DNA from 2 places in the Aeromicrobium sp. 636 genome. Region 1 is predicted to be linked to the other one. Evidence: riboswitches for the same ligand, from Rfam matches in the RefSeq annotation. Region 1 holds a riboswitch; the other holds the start of a gene.
What was found. A riboswitch is a leader RNA that binds a small molecule or an ion and turns the genes downstream of it on or off. The one in region 1 is predicted to bind thiamine pyrophosphate.

Region 1 (8,052 bases):
TCGGTGCCGTCGGTGGCGGCGTCTTCAGTCCTGCCAGCGCCGACACCACGCTCGACAAGAGCTTCGACTACATGTGTGTCGTCAAGGCCGGTGGCCTCAACCTCGGCAACCGTCCCGTTGGCGTGCGCGCCCAGACGACGGTGCCCGAGAGCGTCAGCCCCGGTGACAAGATCGCGCCGACCCCGGTCACCATCACCCTCGCGATGCCCGAGGTCCTGCGCTCGTCGACGGTGGACCTCGTCGGTGGCGTCGCGGCCAGCGGTGGGTCGACCGACTCGGTCGTGACTCTCACGACCGGCGGCCAGACCACCTCCGTGGCGATCCCCAACCTCTCCTCGCCGCGCCGGGACATCCCGCAGGAGGAGAACGCGCCGTGGACGATCCCCGCGGCGGGCACCGTGCCCGAGATCACCGTGCCCGACTACGCCGTGGACAAGGTCGACGTCGGCCTGCCGGCAGCGTTCAACGTCGTCGCGACGATCTACACGGCCGCCCCCGCGCCCGACGACCAGGTTCCGGCGACCCTGGCCTGCACCGCCGTCGCCGGCAAGGACCTGACCCTGGGATCGATCGGCGTCACGCCGACGACCGAGCCGACGACGGATCCCACGACGGAGCCGACGACGGAGCCGACGACCGAGCCGACGACGGAGCCGACGACCGAGCCGACGACGGAGCCGACGACGGAGCCGACGACCGAGCCGACCACGGAGCCGACCACGGAGCCGACGACCGAGCCCACGACGGAACCGACGACGGAGCCGACGACCGAGCCGACCACGGAGCCGACGACCGAGCCGACCACGGAGCCGACGACCGAGCCGACCACGGAGCCGACCACGGAGCCGACGACCGAGCCCACGACGGAACCGACCACGGACCCGACTGACCCGCCGCCCGCCGGTCCGGTGGATCTGTCCAAGAGCTTCAACTACGAATGCAAGGTCACGGCCGGCGGCCTCAATCTCGGCCTCCACGAGGTCGGAGTCCTCGCCGAGACGACGGTTCCGGGGTCGGTGCGTCCGGGCGAGGTCATCTCCCCGCGTCCGGTCGGCATCACGCTGACGATGCCCGAGAAGCTGCGCGCCTCCACGGTGGACCTCCTCGGAGGCGTCGCGGCCGAAGGTGCCTCGACGGACTCGTCCATCACCCTCACCACCGGGGGACAGACGTCGACCGTGGCGATCCCCCGACTGGCGGCGCCGCGTACCGACATCCCGCAGACGACGAACGCGCCGTGGCTGATTCCCGCCTCGGGCGAGGTCCCCGCGATCACCACGCCCGCCTCGGCGGTCGGCACGGTCGAGTTGGGCATGCCCCAGGGGTTCACGGTCAAGGCGACCATCCATCCCGCGGCGGGCGAGACGATCCCTTCGGACCTGACCTGCACGGGACCGGCTGACCTCGATCTCGGCAGCATCCCGGTCAACGGCGACCCGGTCACCTCCCCGACCTCGGAGCCCACGTCGCAGCCGACCTCGGAGCCCACGTCCGAGCCGACCAGCCAGCCCACGTCGGAGCCCACGTCGCAGCCGACGTCCGAGCCGACCGGCCAGCCCACGTCGGAGCCGACCACGGAGCCCACGGACGGAGCCGGAAGCGAGGCGCCGGAGCTCATCAGCTCCGACGTCGTGTCGCCCGGTGACGTGCTCACGTTCTCCTTCGGGCAGAACTGGGTCGGTCGCGAGGTCGCCTTCGAGCTGCACTCCGATCCGATCGCCATGGGCACGCGGACCGTGGACGTGTCGGGCCACGCGTCCGTGCGCGTTCCCGAGAACGCGCCGCTCGGCGAGCACACGGTCGAGCTGGCGAACAACGGTCGTGTCATCGCCGCGATCCCGATCGAGATCGTGGCCGCCGATGCCGGCGGCGATGACGACTGGTCGAACGACGACGCGTACGACGACTCCGACTGGCTCGCCTCCACCGGCGGTCCGAGTGCCGGCCTGGCCGCCCTCGGTGGCGTCCTGGTCCTCGCCGGTGCGGGTGTCGTGCTGATGCGCCGCAGGGCACGTCGGGACTGAGTCCGTAGGAACGAGGCGGGGGCGGATCTTCGGATCCGCCCCCGCTGACGTCTGCGCCGGGAACGGTTAGGCTGGCCGAACACGACAGGGGAGCGCCATGCAGAGGGCGCTGAGAGTGCGGAACAGCCGCAGACCCTTGAACCTGCTCCGGTTAGCACCGGCGAAGGGAGTCACGATGACATCTGCCATCCGTTCCACCTCCATCCGATACCGGACGCTCGACCTGGTCACGATCGCCATGCTCGGCGTCGCGTTCGGAGTCGTCTTCTGGGGATGGGGCAAGTTCTACGACGTGATCGACCTGGGCGCGGCGGTGGGCTTCAAGCCCGCGACCGGCCTGCTCGCCGGGATGTGGCTGATCGCCGGTGTCGTCGGCGGGCTCATCGTCCGCCGGCCCGGCGCGGCCTTCGCCACCGAGATGGTGGCCGCCATGATCTCGATGTTCGTGCTGGGCGGCACCGCCTGGGGCGGCACCGTGTTGCTGTCCGGCATCGTCCAGGGTCTGGGCGCCGAGCTGATCTTCGCCCTGTTCCTCTACCGCCGCTTCGACGTCGTGACCGCGATGCTCGCCGGTGCTCTCGCGGCCGTCTTCGCCTGCCTCTACGAGTGGCAGTACTACTGGCCGGACTGGGACCTGCAGTGGCGCCTGGCCTACCTCGGCTTCTTCACGGTCTCCGGCATCGTCATCGCCGGTCTCGGCGGTTGGCTGCTCGTCCGCCGGCTGGCACAGGCGGGAGCGCTCGACTCCTTCCCTGCCGGCCGACCGTGACGCTCGCGTTCCGCGACTACTCCTGGACGCCGTCGCACGCGTCCCGGCCGGTGCTCGCCCGACTCGACCTGACGGTCGAGCCGGGTGAGCGGGTCCTGCTGGTGGGCCCGAGCGGCTCAGGCAAGTCCACCGCCCTCCATGCGGCCGCCGGCGCCCTGGGCGCGACGCTGGTGGGCGAGTCCAGTGGGTCGGTCGAGGTCTCGGGCCGGATCGGCATGGTCACCCAGAACCCGTCCTCGTCGATCGTCGCGGACCGGATCGGCCGGGACGTCGCCTTCGGGCCCGAGAACCTGGGTCTGCCGCGCGACGAGATCTGGCGGCGGGTCCGGGCCGCACTCGAGTCGGTGAGCCTGCACCACGAGCTGGATCGGTTCACCAGCGCGCTCTCGGGCGGTGAGCGTCATCGCCTCGCCCTCGCGGGGGCACTGGCGACCCGACCCGACGTGCTGCTGTTGGACGAGCCCACGTCGATGCTCGACCCGGACCTCGCGGCGGAGGTGCGGGACTCCGTGCTGCGCGTCGTCGGCGATCGGACGCTGATCGTCGTCGAGCACCGTTTCGAGCCCTGGCTCGACCACGTCGACCGGGTGATCGTCCTCGATGCGGGGCGGGTCGTCCTCGACGGCTCGGTGGCGGAGTTCCTGGGTGCGGCGGTGCCGGACGCACTCTGGATGCCCGGGCGTCCCGTGCCGGTGCCGGCGACGATCCCGGCGGAGCTGGTCCGGCCGGTCGTCGAGGCGACGGTCGAGGCGCGCGACCTCGTGATCGACCAGGTCACCCGCACGCTGCGGGGCACCGAGCGCACGCGCGCGGTCGATGCGATGACACTCACCCTCTCGCCGGGCACGACCACGGCGCTCGTCGGGCCCAGTGGTGCGGGCAAGTCCAGTGCCCTGCTGGGCCTGGCGGGACTGTTGGAACCCGTGTCGGGGCACCGGACCGGGCCGGACGAGCTCGGGTGGTGTCCGCAGGATCCGGAGGTCGGCTTCGTCGCGAGGTCCGTGCGCCTGGAGCTCGAGGCCACGCCCCGTGCGCTGGGTCGCCCGGTCGACGTCGATGCGCTGCTCGAGGTCATCGGCCTGCCCGGCCGCGGTGACGACCATCCGTACCGGCTCTCCGGCGGGGAGCAGCGTCGTCTCGCCCTCGCCGCGGCGGTGGCGCACCGGCCGGGCCTGGTGCTCGCGGACGAGCCGACGGTCGGGCAGGACCGGGGCACCTGGGCCGTCGTCGCGGGATGGCTGGGCACGGCCGCCGGCTGCGGCGCGACGGTGGCGGTGTCGACCCACGACGCCGACCTGCCGCGAGATCGCGACGTCGTCCTCAAGGACGGGGCGGTCGTCGCGTGACCGGACTGATCACCCGCTTCAACCCCATCGTGCTGGTGGCGATCGCGCTCACGGCGGCGCTGGGGTCACCGGCCATCCGGACGCTGCCGGTCGCGCTGGTGTGCGTTGCCGTGTACGTCGTCACGCTGGCGTTCCTGGTGCCGTCGTGGCGCTACCCCGCGTTGTGTCTGGCTCTGGTCGCGCTGCCGGTCGCCAGCATCACGTGGTCCACCTGGCTGCTCGGCGGACGGGACCTCGAGGTGGCGGCGGTCGCGGGCCTGCGCACCTTCGTGATGACGTGGCCCGGTGCGGTGGCGGTCGGTTACGTCGACGTCGCGCGGCTCGGTGACTACCTCGCGCAGACCCTGCGGTTCCCGGGGCGGTTCGCGGCGGCGCTCTCGGCGGCGCTGCAGCGGGTCACCGGGGTGTGGCAGACGTGGCACGAGCTCGAACGGGTACGGCGGGCGCGCCATCTGCCGCGCCGGCCCGGGGCCATGGCGTTCACGCTGCTCGTCCACACGATGCGCGAGGCGACGCGCACGTCGATCGCGATGGATGCGCGGGGATTCGCCTCGGCTCATCGGCGCACGTGGGCCGAGCCCGCGGTGTGGACCCGACTCGACGTCGCGGCGCTCGCTGCCGCGGCGGTCCTGGGCGCACTCCCCGTGGTGTTTCGCCTCATCGGCACCTGAGGTCACACCCCGGTAAAGTGGCTTGCATCACAGTGCAACTAGAGGTTACAGTCTTCGACGTTGCCCGGGTCACAGCCGAGACCTCCGGGTGATCCGTTGTTCTGAAGCGAGGAGACCCGATGCGCAAGAGCGCCTCAGCAGTACGTCGAGGACTTCGGTTCACCATCGCCACCGGCGTGGTCGCCGCAGGACTGGTGCAGCTGGCACCCACCGCCACCGCGGCCGACGCCAAGGTCGAGCGGGTCGGGTACACCTGCAAGGCGACGAACTCCGTCATCAACACCTCGCTCCAGGGCCCGCAGCAGTTCTACGTCACCGCCGAGACCACGCTGCCCGAGAGCGTGCAGCCCGGCGAGACGGTCGCGGCCACGAAGGCCAAACTGACGCTGTTCCTCCCGCCCAAGCTGGTCAACCGGCTGTACGGGCCGATGAAGGTCCGCAAGGTCAAGGGCGGCTCCATCTCCGACACGATCCTGCAGGCCGTGGCGCCCGGCGTCGGCCTCGTCGAGACGCGCAAGGAGCCGGTCCGCAACCTCCTGGTCAAGAGCTGGGTGGACCTCAAGCCCGACCAGGAGGTGGCGATCGTCGCCGAGGGCGACGTCAGCGCCGTGCCCGTGCCCCAGGTCGACGGTGGCAACGGCCTCATCTACGTCCAGATGCCCCCGTCGTTCGTGCTGAACTCCGAGATGAGCCCGCCGGTCATCGACGCGATCGACAAGGCCGACCTCAACTGCACCCGCGACAAGAGCGACGCCGCCTCGCGCGTCATCGGCACCATCAAGATCGGCGCCGGCTGCAGCGAGGCCGAGTGCCCGCTGCCGGCCGCGGACGCCAACCCCACCAACCCCGGTGGTGATGGCGACACCCCCGGTGACGGCAGCGGCACCGATCCGGAGGTGATCGAACCCGGCGAGCCGGTTCCCGTCACCCAGATCGACGGGTACAACGACGACAACTACGGCGTCAGCTCCGCCGACGCGGCGAGCGGCGGCGGCTCGTACCGGACGACCGAGCTCCCCGCGACGGGCTCACCGTTCGGCCCGGGCCTGCTCGGCGTGTTCGGCGCACTCGTCCTGGCGCGGATCGCGCTCGTCCTCCGGTCGCGACGTCGCAGGGCCTGACGTCCCGATCCTGTGTGGCCGCCCCGGAGGCGGTTCAGTCCCCCTTGGTAAGGAGCCCTGATGGGTGTCGAAGTTCGAGTTGAAGGATTGACGAAGGCCTTCGGCAAGCAGACCATCTGGCGCGACGTCTCGTTGAGCCTGCCCGCCGGGCAGATCAGCGTCATGCTCGGACCCTCCGGTACCGGCAAGTCGGTGTTCCTCAAGACCTTGATCGGTCTGATCAAGCCCGACGAGGGCCACATCTTCATCGAGGGCGTCGACATCGCGACCTGCAGCGAGAAGGACCTCTACGAGATCCGCAAGCTGTTCGGGGTGCTGTTCCAGGACGGCGCGATGTTCGGCTCCATGACCCTGTTCGACAACGTGGCCTTCCCGCTGCGCGAGCACACCCGCAAGTCCGAGTCCGAGATCAGCGACATCGTCATGGAGAAGATGTCGATGGTCGGCCTGGTCGGTGCCGAGGACAAGCTCCCCGGCGAGATCTCCGGCGGTATGCGCAAGCGCGCCGGACTGGCGCGCGCCCTGGTGCTCGAGCCCGAGATCATCTTGTTCGACGAGCCCGACTCCGGCCTCGATCCCGTGCGCACCGCGTTCATCAACCAGCTCATGGTCGACCTCAACGCCCAGACCGAGGCGACGTTCCTCATCGTCACGCACGACATCAACACGGCGCGGACGGTCCCGGACAACATCGGACTGCTCTACCACCGGCACCTGTCGATGTTCGGCCCGCGCGAGATGCTCCTGTCCAGCGAGGAGCCGGCAGTGCGCCAGTTCCTCAACGCGCAGACCGTCGGCCCGATCGGCATGAGCGAGGAGAAGGACGCCGACGAGCTGGCCGCCGAGGACCACAGCACCCTGCCCCCGCTGCCGCCGATCCCGCTGCAGCTGTTCCCGTCCGACGGTCGCCCGCGCGCGACCCAGTCCGAACCGGGTGCGTGGTGCGCCGCCAACGGGGTCGTGCCGCCGGCGGGCTCGTTCCTCGACGACGGCTCCAGCTTCACCGTGCCGCCCCAGACCTCGCTGCCCGGAGGTGCCCGGTGAGCATGGTCAAGTTCCTGACGGGACCCCTCTCCACCGCGGGCAATCTCTTCGCCTTCGGGGCCGACGTGCTGCTCGCCGTGTTCAGGCGGCCGTTCCAGTTCCGTGAGTTCGTCCAGCAGGCCTGGTTCATCGCCTCGGTCACGATCATCCCGATCGCGTTGGTCGCGATCCCCTTCGGTGCTGTCGTGGCGTTGCAGACCGGCAGCCTGGTCCAGCAGTTCGGTGCCCAGTCGTTCGTCGGCTCCGCCGCGGTGCTCGCGGTGCTGCGCGAGGCGGCCCCCATCGCGACCGCCCTGCTGGTGGCCGGTGCCGGCGGCTCGGCGATCGCCGCCGACCTCGGCGCCCGCAAGATCCGCGAGGAGCTCGACGCGATGATGGTGCTGGGCATCGACCCCATCCAGCGGCTCGTCGTGCCCCGGGTGCTGGCCTGCATGCTCGTGGCGGTCTTCCTCAACGGACTGGTCAGCGTCGTCGGCGTGCTGGGCGGCTACATCTTCAACGTCGTGCTCCAAGGCGGAACGCCCGGCGCGTATCTCGCGTCGTTCACCGCGTTGGCGCAGACCCCCGACCTCTACCAGGGCATGGCCAAGGCGCTCGTGTTCGGCCTGATCGCCGCGATCGTCTCCACCTACATGGGCATGCACGCCGACGGCGGCCCCCAGGGTGTGGGCCAGGCGGTCATGGAGTCGGTCGTCATCACGTTCCTGCTGCTGTTCATGGCCAACTTCGTCATGAGTGCCCTGTACTTCCAGCTCGTCCCGTCGAAGGCGTTGTGACGTGGTCGACGTGACACGCGTGTACGGCGCGCCCCTGAGCGCCCTCGACAATCTCGGCCTGCAACTGGCCTTCTACCTGCGCACGATCGCGTGGATGCCGCGCGTCATCACGCGCTACCCGCGCGAGATCATGCGACTGCTGTCGGAGGTCACCTTCGGTCGCGGCTCCCTGGCGGTCATCGGCGGCACGGTGGGCGTCATCACCGCGATGTCGTTCTTCACCGGCGTCGAGGTGGGCATGCAGGGCCACAGCGCCCTCGAGCAACTGGGCACCAGCGCCTTCGCGGGCTTCTTCTCGGCG
Region 2 (8,052 bases), on a different contig from region 1:
TCAGCCGGTCGGGAACCGGACGTCGGCGACCTCGCGTGGCCCGAAGGCGCTCTCGAAGTCCCGCTCGTTCGCCGCCCAGACATCGGTCCAGACGCGGTCGTGGTCGTGACCGGCGCGCCGGTCACGCAACATGCCACGCTGCACCGCGGTGTCGAGGTCGACCTCGCACCAGACCGTGAGGTCCAGCAGCGGCAGGGTCTCGGGATGGAACAGGCCGATCAGGTCGACGACCAGGACGTCGGCCCGCGGAACGGGCTCCGGATCACGGAAGCGGCCCAGGTCCCAGTCGAAGCGACGGAACTCGCCGGGTACCCCCTCGCGGAACGGCCGCAGCACCTCGGTCGCGAGACGGTCGCGCTCCACGCCGTCCCAGTCCGCGGATCGCTCGTGGACGCGCACGGGGTCGAGGAAGTCGTCGCCCCGCATCCGCACGGCGTCCGGGAGCGCCTCGACGAGCTCTCGGGCCAGCGTCGACTTTCCCGAGCCGCCGTACCCGGAGATGCCGACCACGATCGGGCGGCCGACGGCCGCGCGACGGGCGGTCACGAGGCCGGCGAGCTCCTGGAGATCCATCGCTGGTCATCGTAGGCGCCTGCGGCCTACCGTCAGGGCATGACCGACGACGTGGTGCTCCGCTACGGCCGCACCTATCCCCTGACCGTGGACGACGCCTTCGACCGGCTCCTGGCGCTGGAGCTGCCGGCATTGTTCTCCCGGCGCTATGCCGCGATCCCGCCGATCAGCGCGGTTCTCGACCAGGCCGGGCCGTGGGCCACGCCGGGCCAGACCCGGACGATCCGGCTGGCCGACGGCGGAACCATGCGCGAGGAGCTGACCGCGGTCGAGCGGCCGGACCGATTCACCTACCGGATCTCGGGGATCACCGGCCCGATGAAGCCGCTGGTCTCCTCGCTCGACGGCGCCTGGAGCTTCGAGCCGGCCGGCACCGGCGTCCGCATCGCCTGGACCTGGACGGTGCGTCCGGCCGGGCGCCCGGGCACGCTGGCGATGCCGGTCTTCTCCCGGATGTGGCGCGGGTACGCCCGCCAGGCCTTCGAGAACATCGACCGCCTGCTGGTCGGGTGAACCGCGTCCATCGCCGTCCGTGCGGGTCGTGGACCTACGGCCGTCCAAAGGAGACGGCCGGGACGCGATAACGCGTCCCGGCCGTCGACTCCCCCCGAGATCCAGCGGCCCGATCGGCGACGGTCCACCGTCGCCTTCGCGCCCGAGTCGGCCGGACCGCTGGTGCACCCCGCAAGGTGCCACGCCACTTTCGCACAGGTCCCGTCTCGGCCAACACCCCCGGAAACGGGGGGTCACGCCTCGTCGAGGACATCGCCGGGCGCCAGCCCGACAGCCCGCTCGATGTCGCCCGGGCTGGTGTGCCGCAGGTACTCGCGCAGCTTGGCGCAGGCCGCCCGGTAGTGCTCGCGCGCCGTGTCCTCGGTGATGTAGAGCTCGCCGGCGATGTCGGCCCAATGCCGTCCGCGGGCGCGGCGCGAGATGACCTGGCGCTGGCGCGGGCTCAGCTCGAGGGGGACACCGCGGCGGTCCAACAACTCGGTCAGCCCGACGAGGGACTGGGTCACGACGACGTTCCCGGCCCGGACGTCCTCGATCGCGCGGACGGTGACGGCCGGCTGGTCGGACTTGTGCACGACGCCGTGGGCGCCGGCACGCAGGCACAGCGCGAGGACGATCGCGCGTCGCTCGTCGGTGTAGAGGCACACCGGCAGGCCCCGGGCGCGCACGGCACGGATCGCCGCGCGACCCTGCTTCGTCCCGGCGCCCGCGCCCTGCGGGCCGCGCAGCAACAGGTCGAGCACGACGACGTCGCACTCGACGGGTGCCGCCTCGAACTGCTCGACGCTGGCGTACGTGGCGACGACCTCGACCTCGGGATGGACGGTCGCGAAGCCGCCACGGATGACGGTGCTGTCGTCGATCACGACGACGCGGGGGCGATCGGTCACGGCTCCTCCTGCCGGTGGACGGGTCCGACGAGCGTCACGGACGTGCCGCGGCCCGGCGCGGACCGCACCTGCGCGTCGACGCCCACCTCGCGCAGCGCGTGGCCGACCTGGGTGTTCAGCCCGAAGCCCATCGGCTGATTGGCCTGGTCGAAGCCGACGCCGTCGTCGGACACCACGATCTCCCACCCGTCGTCGTCACAGTCCGCGTGCACCACGACCTGGTGGGCGCGCGCGTGCAGCCGCACGTTGTGCAGAATCGTCGCGACGGCGCGGCTCATGGCGTGCCAGACCGGTTCGCTCAGCTGCGCGTGGCCTCCGAGGTCGACGGCGAGTTCGAGCGGCAGGTCGTCGAACCCCTCCAGCGCCACCGCCAGCATCGTGGCGATGGTGCGAGCGCCCTCCGCGTGCTCGGGCGACGGCTCGGCGGCGAGGTAGTTGCGCAGGCGGTTCGCCTCACGGTGCGCCTGCCGCCGGAGGCCGGGCAGCACCTCGGCCGGGGTGTCCTCGTCGGACAGCAGGTGCAGAATGCTCGAGGCGTCGTGCACCGTCATCTGGTAGCGCTCGAGCTCGAGGGTGCGCGTGGCCGCGACCGCATCCTCGCGCGACTGGTCAGCGTCGGCGGCGAGGGCGCGCAGGTAGTGGACCGTGAGCGCCACGACGAGCGCGTAGCCCGGGATCGTCAGCGCGTTGTTGAGGTTCGTCTCCCACGACGCGGAGTCGACCGTGACCATCCAGGCGAGGTACCAGGCGCCGAGGCCGAAGCCGTGGGCCACGGCGAGGGCGGGCCGCAGCCAGGTCGAGGCCAGTGCGCCCACATTGATCGCGAAGCCCGACGCCCAGGACTCCCACGTGCCGACCACGTGGCTGGACGGCAGCAGCAGGACCATCGCCGGGACGGACACCCACGCCAGCACGATGTCGGGCCCGTGCCACCAGCCGGGGCGCACCGAGCCGGTCAGCAGGCACTGCACGATCAGCAGGACCGAGGCGGCCGAGACGAACAGGCCGAGGGCGACATAAGCCTCCGTGTGCTCGGCCAGTTGCGCGCCGGCCGTGATGCTCAGCAGGATCTGGAGCAGCACGACCGCACGCATCGCCGGGACGACCAGCGCGATGCCGCGCTCGGCCCGCCGCCCCGAGGCGCCCATCGGCGCCTCATCCGTCACGGTGGTCATGCCGGTCATCGTTCCAGATCGCCGTTACCCTGAGCCGGTGCAGCTGAAGTCCCTCCACCGCCACCCGTTGAAGTCCGGCCGGATCGAGGACCTCGACGCCGCGACCGTCGACCCGTGGGGACTGGCCGGAGACCGGCGCTGGATGGTCGTCGACGCCGAGGGCACCTTCCTCACCGCCCGCGAGGAGCGCCGGCTCCTGGCCATCGACGCCCGGCTGACCGAGGCGGGGATCCGGCTCAGCGTCCCCGGCCGCCCGGCGATCGACGTGCCCGACCCCGATCCCGCGCGCCAGGTCCCGGTGCGGATCTGGAGCTCGCTCATCACGGCCGCCGAGGCCACCACGGCCGCCGGGTGGCTGACCGAGACGCTGGGCCGCGAGGTGCGCCTCGTGCACCTGGACGACCCGACCCGACGGGCCGTCAACCCCGCGCGCTCCGAGCCCGAGGACCGGGTCAGCCTGGCCGACGGCTACCCGCTGCTGGTCACGACGCAGACGTCCCTCGCGGCGCTCAACCGCGCGATCGAGGAGGACGGCGGCGACCCCGTGCCGATGAGCCGGTTCCGTCCCAACCTCGTGATCGACGGCGACGAGCCCTGGTCCGAGGACGACTGGCGCCGGATCCGCGTGGGTGACGCCACCTTCCGCGCCGTCAAGGGCTGCGCCCGCTGCGTCATCACCACCCTCGAGCCGCAGGACTCCGGCGAGGTCGCGCGCGGCAAGGAGCCGATCCGCACGCTGGCCCGCATCCGCCGGTTCTCCGGTGCCGTGTGGTTCGGCGTCAACCTGATCCCCGACGTCGCCGGCGTCACGGTCCGCATCGGCGACGAGGTCGAGGTGCTCGAGGCGGCCGAGCCCGGCGGCGGGCCGCTCGGCGCGTAGCCGTTCGGGTCAGTCCCGCCCGAGCAGGTGGTCGACCCAGCGCGGCACGACGTCGGTCGCGGGACCGGCGAAGGTCGTGTGGAAGCCTCCGCCCGAGGGGGCCAGGTTGAGCTCGAAGGTATGCGCGCCGGAGGCGTGGGCGTAGTCGACGAAGCCCGCGGCCGGGTAGACCACGCCCGAGGTGCCGATCGCGGCGAAGACCTCGACCTCGATCAGTGCCTCGTGGATCTCGTCCATGCCGTGCGGCATCTCGCCGAACCACACGATGTCGGGCCGCAGCGCGGCGGTGTCGCACTCGGGGCACTCGGGCTCGAGCTCGAGCGGGCCGTCGTACTCGAACCGGTGCTCGCACTCCTCGCAGCGGACGTGGCGCAGGCTGCCGTGCATGTGCAGCAGCCGGCGCGAGCCGGCGCGCTCGTGCAGGTCGTCGACGTTCTGCGTGACCAGCAGCAGGTCGTCGCCGAACTCCTTCTCCAGTTCGACCAGGGCGTGGTGGGCGGCGTTCGGGTGCACGCGCTCGAGCGCGGCGCGGCGCTCGTCGTAGAACCGCTGGACGAGCGCCCGGTCGTAGCCGAACGCCTCGGGCGTGGCCACGTCCTCGGGCCGGTGGCCCTCCCAGAGCCCGTCGGCGTCGCGGAACGTGGCCAACCCGCTCTCGGCCGAGATCCCGGCACCGGTCAGGACGACGATCTTCACGAGGCGTCTCCCCGCAGCGCGTCGACGATCTGGCCAACCCCGGTCGGTGCGCCCGCGACCGACCACAGCAGGCCGTCGACCTCGATGCGCTCGGTGACGCCGCCGGCCCCCAGGACCAGCGCGATTCCGGGCAGCCAGTCCCAGTCGGGCGTGCTGTGCTGGAACCAGCAGCCGAGGCGACCCGTGGCCACGCCGACGAGGTCCATCGAGCCCGATCCGAGCATCCGGATGGTCGCCGGCAGCGCCGCGGCGCGGCGCCAGGCGGCGAAGCCGGGGTGGTCGACGATGAAGGCCGGGTGGGCGTAGGTGGCGACGGCCAACTGGGACACCGGGGCGTCCTCGATGGGCGTGACCGGCTCGCCGTTGATGGTCGTGGGCACGCCGGGTCCACCGACCACGACCGTCCCGGTCGCGTGGTGGGCGACGGCGCCCAGCAGCGGCCGGTCACCGTCGGCCAGGGCGATCGCCGAGCACCAGTAGTCGAAGCCCGAGGCGAAGTTGTACGTGCCGTCGACCGGGTCGATGACCCAGCGGCGGCCGGAGGTGCCCTCACGGGCGGTGCCCTCCTCGCCGAGCAGCCCGTCCTCGGGACGCTCGCGGTCGAGGCGCTCGACGATGCGCGCCTCGGCCGCGTAGTCGGCGGCGGTCACGATGTCGGAGACGCTGGTCTTGGAGCGGGTCTGCAGGTCGTCCTCGGCCCGGATCCGGGCGGCGAGGGCAGCCGCCTCGACGACCAGCTCGGTCGCCAGCTTGACGTCGTCCGGGGTCACGTTCATGTCTCAACCGTAAGAGGCGAACCCTGCGAACGGATCTACAGTGGTGGACAGACACGGGGTGCCCGTACCGAGCGGGCTGAGATCAGACCCGTCGAACCTGCTCGAGTTCGCACTCGCGAAGGGATGTCCCATGACCGTCCTGTCCATTCCCGTCCTCACCGACGAGGCGCTGACGCGCCTGCGCGCCACCACCCCGCTGGTGCAGTGCATCACCAACAGCGTCGTCACCAACTTCACCGCCAACGCTCTGCTCGCCCTGGGCGCGGCGCCCGCCATGGTCGACCTGCCCGAGGAGGCCGGGATCTTCGCGGGCGTCGCCGACGGCGTGCTGGTGAACCTCGGCACCCCGAACGCCCAGCAGCAGGACGCGGCCCGAGCCGCCGTCGCGGCGACCGACCGCTGGGTCCTGGACCCGGTCGCGATCGGGACCCTGCCGGTGCGCACGGCCATGGCGGCCGAGCTGGTCCGGGCCCGCCCGGCGATCGTGCGCGGCAACGCCTCGGAGATCATCGCCCTGGCGGGCGCCGGCACCGGCGGGCGCGGCGTCGACTCCGTCGCGGGGTCCGAGGACGCACTGGAGGCGGCCGGACAGATCGCGCGCGAGCACGGCACCGTCGTCGCGGTCTCCGGCGAGGTCGACGTCATCACCGACGGCACCCGCGTGGCTCGGATCGCCGGCGGCGACCGCCTGCTGACGCTCGTGACCGGAGGCGGCTGCTCGCTCGGCGCCACGATGGCCGCCTTCCTCGGCGTGTGCGACCCGCTGTCGGCGGCCGTCAGCGCCTCCGTCGTGCACGCGGTGGCGGCCGAGCGTGCCGCGGCCGGGTGCGCCGGGCCGGGATCGTTCGCCGTCGCCTTCCTCGACGCGCTCGCGGCGACCGGCCCCGAGGACGTGAGCGACCGCGTCTCGAGCCTCGCGTGATCTCCGGGCTGCACCTGGTCACCGACGAGCGCCTGGCACGCGACCGGCTGCTGGACGTCGTCGGCGCCGCGGTGACCGCCGGGACGGCCGTGGTCCAGGTCCGGGCCAAGCACGCGACCGCCCGAGAGCTCACGGAGACGGTCGCCGCCGTCAGTGCCGTGGTGTCCGGTCGCGCGCTGGTCCTGGTCAACGACCGGGTGGACGTGGCGCTCGCCGCCCGGCACGGCGGGGCCCGCGTGGACGGCGTCCATCTCGGCCAGGACGACCTCGATCCGGTCGCCGCCCGGGCCCTGCTGGGACCGGACGCGACCGTCGGCTGGACCGCGAACACGCCCGAGCACCTGGCCGTAGCGGGCGCACTGCCGCCGGGGACGGTCGACTACCTCGGCGTCGGCCTGATCCATCCGACGACGTCGAAGGCCGACGGCCCCGCGGTCCTCGGGATCGAGGGGTTCGGAGCGTTCGCCCGGGCGGCGGCGTTGCCGTGCATCGCGATCGGTGGCGTGCGACTGGAGGACGTCCCCGGCGTCATGGCCGCCGGAGCGGCGGGGGTCGCCGTCGTGTCCGCCGTCTCGGAGGCTGCCGATCCGGGAGGTGCCGCCGCGGACCTCGTCGCGGCGATCGGCGGTGCCCGATGACCCCGCGCGTGCTGAGCATCGCCGGCACCGACCCGACCGGTGGTGCCGGGATCCAGGCCGACCTCAAGACGATCGCCGCGTTCGGCGGGTACGGCATGGCGGTGGTGACCGCCCTGGTCGCCCAGAACACCCGAGGGGTCAGGTCGGTCCACGTCCCACCGCCGGCCTTCCTGACCGAGCAGCTCGATGCCGTCTCCGACGACGTCACGATCGACGCGGTCAAGCTGGGGATGCTGCACTCGACGCCCCTCATCGAGGTGGTCATGGCCTGGCTCGAGCGTGCTCGGCCGCCGATCGTCGTGCTCGATCCGGTCATGGTCGCCACGAGCGGCGACCGGTTGCTCGACGCGCAGGCCGAGGTCGCGATCCGACGACTCTGCGAGCGGGTCGATCTCGTGACGCCGAACCTGCCCGAGCTGGCCGTCCTCGTCGGCGGCCCGGAGGCGACGACGTGGGCCGGGGCGGTCGCCCAGGCACGAACGCTCGCCGCCGCGGCCGACACGGTCGTGCTGCTGAAGGGCGGACATCTCGAGGGGGCGAGCTCGGCCGACGCCGTCGTGACCGCGGACGCGGTGCTGCCGGTCGAGGGCCGCCGGGTGACCACGACGACCACCCACGGCACGGGATGCTCGCTGTCGTCGGCGATGGCGACCTTGGCGGCGTCCGGGCTCTCGTGGTTCGACGCTCTCGGCCAGGCGAAGGAGTGGCTGACCGGGGCGATCGAGCACGGAGCCGAGCTCGAGGTCGGTCGCGGCAACGGACCGATCGACCACTTCCACCAGCTGCGCCAGCACGTGCCGCACCTCAGGGGCACCAACTCGTGGACGGCACGCGCCTGGCGCGACAGCGAGCCGATCCGCGCGAGGGTCGATGCCTGCGAGTTCGTGCGGCGCCTCGGGGACGGCTCGCTCGAACCCGACCGATTCGCCTGGTACCTCGGCCAGGACGCCCTCTACCTGGCCGAGTACGCCGAGCTGCTGGCCCACGCG

Region 2: another riboswitch for thiamine pyrophosphate. It lies ahead of thiM (hydroxyethylthiazole kinase); the one in region 1 lies ahead of GL325_RS15290 (ECF transporter S component).

Annotation. Positions count from the first base shown of each region.
Region 1 is NZ_WNJU01000006.1:20,904-28,955, forward strand. Features, by position in the region: gene GL325_RS15830 (PT domain-containing protein) at 1-2,024, shown strand, start outside; TPP riboswitch at 2,101-2,210, shown strand; gene GL325_RS15290 (ECF transporter S component) at 2,200-2,793, shown strand; gene GL325_RS15295 (ABC transporter ATP-binding protein) at 2,790-4,139, shown strand; gene GL325_RS15300 (energy-coupling factor transporter transmembrane protein EcfT) at 4,136-4,810, shown strand; gene GL325_RS15305 (DUF6801 domain-containing protein) at 4,930-5,931, shown strand; gene GL325_RS15310 (ABC transporter ATP-binding protein) at 5,992-6,975, shown strand; gene GL325_RS15315 (ABC transporter permease) at 6,978-7,751, shown strand; gene GL325_RS15320 (MlaE family ABC transporter permease) at 7,753-8,052, shown strand, end outside.
Region 2 is NZ_WNJU01000003.1:90,819-98,870, forward strand. Features, by position in the region: gene GL325_RS11195 (uridine kinase) at 1-573, opposite strand; gene GL325_RS11200 (SRPBCC family protein) at 613-1,086, shown strand; gene GL325_RS11205 (response regulator transcription factor) at 1,320-1,976, opposite strand; gene GL325_RS11210 (sensor histidine kinase) at 1,973-3,151, opposite strand; gene GL325_RS11215 (MOSC domain-containing protein) at 3,189-4,031, shown strand; gene GL325_RS11220 (NAD-dependent deacylase) at 4,041-4,727, opposite strand; gene GL325_RS11225 (inositol monophosphatase) at 4,724-5,503, opposite strand; TPP riboswitch at 5,548-5,644, shown strand; gene thiM (hydroxyethylthiazole kinase) at 5,634-6,425, shown strand; gene thiE (thiamine phosphate synthase) at 6,422-7,063, shown strand; gene thiD (bifunctional hydroxymethylpyrimidine kinase/phosphomethylpyrimidine kinase) at 7,060-8,052, shown strand, end outside.